Regions from separate parts of the Dyella sp. LX-66 genome, predicted to be linked through region 1. Evidence: riboswitches for the same ligand, from Rfam matches in the RefSeq annotation. Region 1 holds a riboswitch; the other holds the start of a gene.
What was found. Region 1 has a riboswitch for S-adenosylhomocysteine ahead of KK141_RS17970 (hypothetical protein). Riboswitches for the same ligand answer to the same signal wherever they lie in the genome.
Positions count from the first base shown of each region.

Region 2: it holds a riboswitch for S-adenosylhomocysteine, as region 1 does, so the genes downstream of both, ahcY (adenosylhomocysteinase) here and KK141_RS17970 (hypothetical protein) in region 1, are expected to answer to the same signal.

Region 1 is NZ_JAHFVJ010000010.1:145,664-149,071, forward strand. It holds gene KK141_RS17960 (hypothetical protein) at 1-363, shown strand, start outside; gene KK141_RS17965 (CHAT domain-containing protein) at 469-1,464, shown strand; S-adenosyl-L-homocysteine riboswitch at 1,725-1,799, shown strand; gene KK141_RS17970 (hypothetical protein) at 1,814-2,695, shown strand; gene KK141_RS17975 (FAD-dependent oxidoreductase) at 2,901-3,408, opposite strand, start outside.
Region 2 is NZ_JAHFVJ010000003.1:350,187-353,594, reverse strand. It holds gene ahcY (adenosylhomocysteinase) at 1-1,367, opposite strand, end outside; S-adenosyl-L-homocysteine riboswitch at 1,410-1,514, opposite strand; gene KK141_RS08115 (prolyl oligopeptidase family serine peptidase) at 1,663-3,408, shown strand, end outside.

The DNA.
Region 1 (3,408 bases):
CGGATCATCGATGTTCCACCGGGTGAGGCTCCTGCGAGCATCCGCGGAGCGTGGGTTGGCCTGGTTCTGCCATTGGCGGAGACGGCGTATCCGCAGCCTGTTGTATCGATCACCGTCGGTGTTCTTGGAAAGCATCGCAGCTTGCTGGCGCGGTTGAAGCGTCTATTGGGCGCCGCCCCGATGGAGGAGCAACCATCCATCGGCTACATCGTTAACGTCATTGACGCTATCGAAGTCCTGCGCGCCAGTTCGCCATCCGCAGCGGCCTGGTGGGAGTGCCATACGCCGCATCTGCTTGCGCCAGGCAGGCGGTTTTCGTTTGCGGCGCATTGTTGTGAGGAGCAAAAGGGAGAACGCATTTAGTTGCTCTTATTCCCTTTCTGCGTTCGCTTCACTTTCATTTTATTGGGCACTTCTATGTCATCTGATCAATACCGCCGAAGTGCTCTTCAAAAGCAGAACGAGATTGTGGCTATTCAGAAGAAGAAGGCGGCTGAAATCAAGAGGATTTTGGATATCAATAGCCGTATCTTGAGTGTACAGGAGGCTGCCCGGAAAGCATCGAGCGTCAGCGCCTTTGAGTCCCGCTTGCGAGATATTGCGCGTTACCAGCGAGATGTGGCTTCGTCCGAGAAAAAAGTCGCTGACTTCGAGAAGAATATTGGCCAACTTCAGGCCCGAATTGCGGAGGACCAGCGCAGGCAAGCCGACGAGGAGCAACGGGAAGGCAAAAGGCGGATTCAAGACGAAAGCAATCGTATGCGTCAGCAAACACAGCATATGGCAGCGGTCGACTCTACCTTGCGTCATCACTCCGCTTTACATAGACGGACCGAACACGCCATAGCAAAACTTCTGCAGCCACTCGAACGTATCGTGGTTCTATTCCTCGCCTCCAATCCCATCGATCAACAGCAACTACGTCTCGATGAGGAGGCTCGAAGCATTGGTCAGATGATTCGGGGCTCGAAACATCGGGATGTGGTCAAGCTCGAAACCCGTTGGGCTTTGCAAAGTAGCGATCTTCTTCAGGCGCTCAACGAGTGTCAGCCAACTATCGTTCATTTCAGTGGGCATGGAAGCGACCAAGATGAAATCATTTTCCAGAGCCCGTCTGGTCAAGCGAAATCTGTATCGAAGGAGGCGATAGTCCAGGTCATGAAAACCGTCGCCGAGAACATCCGACTTGTGTTTTTCAACACCTGCTATTCGCATGGTCAAGCCGAGGCAGTGGTTGAGCACATCGAGGCAGCTATTGGAATGAATACGTCCATAGGTGATGAGGCTGCACGGGTATTTTCCTCGAATTTTTACTCAGCAATTGGCTTCGGTCTTTCCGTCAGGAAGGCGTTTGACCAAGCACGTGCTGCGCTCATGCTCGAGGGTATACCCGAGCATGACACTCCTATCCTGTTTGTCCAGGCGGGCTTAGATGCTGACGAAATCGTGCTTGTTACTCCGTAGATGAGGAGCTAAGAAGAACGAATGTGGTTGCGCCGGCTTTGCAGCTAAATGGAAGTGGCTAAAGGGGCAGATGCAGTTAACACCATTTAATGGCCCTTATCCCCGCTTGCCCCTATGAGCAGCAGCTCCAGGAGCCTAAGGAAGCAATGCCCTTTGGCGGCATGCCGGAACATTGACGAAGCGCCGGCAAGTCCACGAAACTACCCGCGCATCGTCACGACGATGCCAGTCATTGCGCGCCGATCGTTCGCCGCGCAGTCGAATCCGAGGGGTGCTGCGACGGACTCGATCCGCCACGCTCGGCTTCGATATCCCAGCAAGGGCGCCCTCCATTGATGGAGGATTTGCTATGTCCCATGCCGTTACACATCGTCTTGCTGTCGCTACGTCCTCGATGGTTCCGGGTATCCATCCGGACGACCGGCACCTGGCGGATTCGCTGCTAAGCCTTGGCATCGAGACGACACCCTGCGTCTGGAACGACCCCGGCGTGGACTGGTCGCGGTACGACGCGGTGCTGATGCGTTCCACCTGGGATTACTTCAAGCACTACGCCGCGTTTGTCGAATGGCTGGATCGCCTGCCCATTCCAACCATCAACGATAAAGCCCTGCTGCGCTGGAACAGCGACAAGCGCTATCTGCCGGAATTGGCCGCGCAGGGCGTCGACATCATCCCCACGACCATGGCATCGGGAACCGAGCTGCGGCAGACGCTGGCGCGGATGTCGGGCCAGGAAGTGGTGGTCAAGCCGACGGTCAGCGGTACGGCCTGGTATACGGCGCGCGGCGTCGTTGGCGATCCCGCGTTCGAGCAGGTCGTGGCGCAACTGCCGAGGGAATTCGAGTATCTGTTGCAGCCCTTCGTGCCTGAAGTGGTCAGCGACGGCGAATGGTCTCTGCTGTTCTTTGGCGGCGAGTACAGCCACGCCGTGATCAAGCGGGCGGCGGCCGGCGATTACCGGGTGCAGTCGGATTTCGGAGGGACAGCCGACGCCGTCGATCCCGATCCGGCACTGATCGCCAGCGCCAAGCGCGCCCTTTCCGCCGCGGCGGCGCTCGGCCATGCCGATAGTGCTTATGCACGCGTCGATGGCGTGATCTGCAAGGGCAGCTTCCTGCTGATGGAGCTGGAAATGATCGAGCCGTTCCTGCACCTTGGGACGCAGCCGGAGGCGGCGGAGCGTTTCGCGCGACATCTGCAGCGGCGGTTGGCTGCTCGGGTCGCCTGAGCATTTCCGGTGGTTTAAAGGGGGCGGGTGTAGTTATCACCGCTTAATTGCTCTCGTCCCCTTTGCCACCCTTTGCCAGTGGTTGCCGGATGGGTCATGCCAGGTGTGTTCCATATTGTCGGTAGTTTTGGAATAACTACCGACGTTTCGGAACATGCGCTCGTCCGCCCCCGACCCATGGCCCGCCTGCATCAACCCATCGGTTTTATGCCCCAGGCATGCAACGCTCGGCGTACTGAAAAAAGACTTCCATCGCCCCGAGTTGTTCCGTGCCAACGATAGCCGCGATATACCCATCCGGCCGCACCAACACCCACTCCCCCGCCGACACCGCATAGCCCGCCCGGAAATGACCCCGATCATCGACAAGCTCCCCGCCTTCACCGATGGTGTGGATACGAAGCCCCGCCCGCGCAGCTACACAAGCACGATCAGCCTCATAACCCAGCAACGTCCAATGCGTACCTTTAAGCAAATCGAATAGCCGCACCGCTTGGCCGCTGACACCACGCATCGGCGCATCGGCAGCGCGGTCTCCAGCGAAAGGACCATGCCGACGCTCCGGCATTTCCAGCGCAAGCGCCGAATTCGCATAACCAAGATCCAACTGCCGCACATTGCGCCCACGCCGCATATCCCCCTGCTTCGCCGCGGCAAGCAACTGCGTGGAAAGCCCAAGCACCTCCGCAGCGACAGGGCGACGCTCCTGCTCG
Region 2 (3,408 bases), on a different contig from region 1:
AGCTTCACGCCGATCTGCTCCAGGTGCAGGCGGGCGACTTCCTCGTCCAGCTGCTTGGGCAGGCGGTAGACGGTCTTCTCGTAGACGTCCTTGTTCTTCCACAGGTCCAGCTGCGCCAGCGTCTGGTTGGAGAAGCTGTTGGACATCACGAAGCTCGGATGGCCGTGGGCGCAGCCGAGGTTCACCAGGCGGCCTTCGGCCAGCATGTAGATGCTGTGGCCGCCGCTCTTACTTTGCGTGGCGGCGAAGGTGTAGCGGTCGACCTGCGGCTTGATGGTCTCGCGCGACACGTCCTTGGCGCCGTTCAGGCGGTCGATCTGGATCTCGTTGTCGAAGTGGCCGATGTTGCAGACCAGGGCGTTGTTCTTCATCGCCGCCATGTGCTCCAGCGTGATGATGTCCTTGTTGCCGGTGGTGGTGACGTAGATGTCGGCCATGCCGAGCGTGTCTTCCACGGTGGTGACCTGGAAGCCTTCCATCGCCGCCTGCAGGGCGTTGATCGGGTCGATCTCGGTGACGATCACGCGCGCGCCGAAGCCCTTCAGCGAGTGCGCGCAGCCCTTGCCCACGTCGCCGTAGCCGCACACCACGGCGACCTTGCCGGCGACCATCAGGTCGGTGGCGCGCTTGATGCCGTCGGCCAGCGACTCGCGGCAGCCGTACAGGTTGTCGAACTTGCTCTTGGTGACCGAGTCGTTGACGTTGATCGCCGGCACCAGCAGCTTGCCCGCTTCCATCATCTGATACAGGCGGTGCACGCCGGTGGTGGTCTCCTCGGAGACGCCCTTCCAGTCGGCCGCGACCTTCTTCCAGAAACCGGGACGCTCCTTGGCGGTGCGCTTGAGCAGGTCCTTGATCACCTGCTCCTCATGGTTGCCGCTGGGCGTGTTGACCCAGTCGTCGCCGTTCTCCATGTCCAGACCCTTGTGGATCAGCAGGGTGGCGTCGCCGCCGTCGTCGACGATCAGCTCGGGGCCCTGCATGCCCGGGTGGGTGAGCATGTCCAGCGTGCAGTCCCAGTACTCCTCCAGCGTCTCGCCCTTCCAGGCGAACACCGGGATGCCGGCGGCGGCGATGGCTGCGGCGCAGTCGTCCTGGGTGGAGAAGATGTTGCAGGAGGCCCAGCGCACCGAGGCGCCCAGGGTGCTCAGGGTCTCGATCAGGACCGCGGTTTCCTTGGTCATGTGCAGCGAACCGGACAGGCGCACGCCCTTGAGCGGCTGCTCCTTGGCGTAGCGGGCGCGGATCTGCATCAGGCCCGGCATTTCCTCTTCCGCCATGCGGATACGGCGGCGGCCGAGGTCGGCGAGGGAGATATCGCGGACCTTGAAGTCCTGGCCGGCGGCTTCTTTGCTTACTGCGTTCATGGTGTGGCTCCGGAAATTTGTGCGGCAGGGAATGCCGCATCGGTTGACCGGGCGCCGTTTGACGATGAAAACCATCGAGCCTGGCCGGACTCGTGCCGCCTCTTAACTGGGCAAGACACAGCCGCGGTCGCAGCGCCCCTCGATGGGAGTTCGGAAGTATAGCCGCTGCGGCGTTCGGGATTCGTCACGCCGGCCCGGGCGCCCAGGCGGCCCCGACCATGACGGATGGCCTAGGCCCGGCCGGCGCCGGGCCGGTAACGTCGCAAGTTTCTTCGTCCAGAGGCCGTCTGCCCCCATGAACCGTCCGCTCCGGCGTCTCGCCCTCGTTGGTTTCCTGCTGGCGGCACTGCCGCTGGCCACCTCCGCCCGCACCCCGCTGGCCCCGCCCGCGGCGGCCGCCCCGGCCGACGGCTACCGCCTGCCGCCCGCGCCGCTGCAGGCGCTGGTGGACGCGCCGCGTCCGCCGCAGCTGTCGATCAGCCCGCACCGCGACCTGCTGGCGCTGATCCAGACCCCCGCGCTGCCCGGCATCGACTTGGTGGCGCAGCCCGAGCTGAAGCTGGCCGGTCTGCGCATCAATCCGCGCACCTATGCGCAGAGCCGCTTTTCCTTCGGCACCGACCTGTGGCTGCTGGATATCGCCAGCGGCAAGGAGCAGCGCCTGCAGGGCCTGCCGGCGCCGCTGTCGATCGCCACCACCAGCTGGTCGCCGGACCAGCGCTTCCTGGCCTTCAACCAGGTGGATGCGAAATCCGGGCGCAACGAGCTGTGGGTAGTCGACGTCGCTGCACACAGCGCGCGCCGCCTGACCGAGCTGCCGCTCAATACCGTGTCCGGCCGCGGCTACCGCTGGATGTCCGACAGCAAGCGCCTGCTGGTGGAACTGCGGCCCGACGGGCAGGGCGAGGCGCCGGCCGGTGGCGGCATTCCCACCGGCCCGAACGTGCAGGAGACGCGCGCCGGCGGCGGCGTGAGGTCGCTGCCCACCTACCAGGACCTGCTGCACAACGAGAACGACGCACGCGTGCTGGAGCACTACCTGCGCGCGCAGGCCGCCCTGGTCGACCTGGACGGCAAGGTGACCAGGCTCGGCGAACCCGCGCTCACGCTGTCGCTCGCGCCCTCGCCGGACGGCCGCTATGTGCTGCGCGAGCGCGTCGAGCGGCCGTTCTCCTACCTGGTGCCGGTGGATTACTTCCCGCGCCGCATCGAAGTGCTGGATCTGGACGGCAAGCTGGTCAAGGAGATCGCGCACCAGCCGCTGATCGACGGCCTGCCCACCGGCAACGACGCCGTGCGCACCGGCGTGCGCGACATCGACTGGCGCGCCGACGCACCCGCCACCCTGGTCTGGGCCGAGGCGCAGGACGGCGGCGACCCCGCACGCCAGGCCGAGGTGCGCGACCTGGTGAAGACCCAGGCGGCGCCGTTCACGCAGGAACCCACCGTGCTGGCGCGCCTGGCCAGCCGTTATGCCGGCGCCTATTGGGGCTCGGGCGAGCTGGCGCTGATCGAGGAGTTCTGGTGGAAGACGCGCCAGGTGAAGGAATGGCGCATCGCGCCGGACCGTCCGCAGCAGGCGCCGAAGCTGGTGCGCGAAGGTTCCTCCGAGGACCGCTACAAGGACCCGGGCCTGCCCGCGACGGCGATCGACGAGCACGGCGAGCAGCGCCTGGTGGTCACCGCCGACGGGCACGGCATCTTCCGCCTGGGCAAGGGCGCTTCGCCGGAAGGCGATCGTCCGTTTATCGACAAGGTCGACCTGGACAGCGGCAAGAGCGAGCGCCTGTTCCATTCGCAGGCGCCGTACTACGAAGCGCCGCAGGTGCTGCTCGATGCGCAGGGCAAGCACGCGCTGACCTCGCGCGAAGCGCCCACGGAGACGCCGAACTTCTACGTGCGCGAACTGGCCTCCAGCAGCGCGCCGCGCGCGCTCACGCACTTCGCGCATCCCACGCCGCAATTGAAGGAAGTGAAGAAGGAGCAGATCCGCTACAAGCGCAAGGACGGTGTCGAACTCACCGCCACGCTGTTCCTGCCG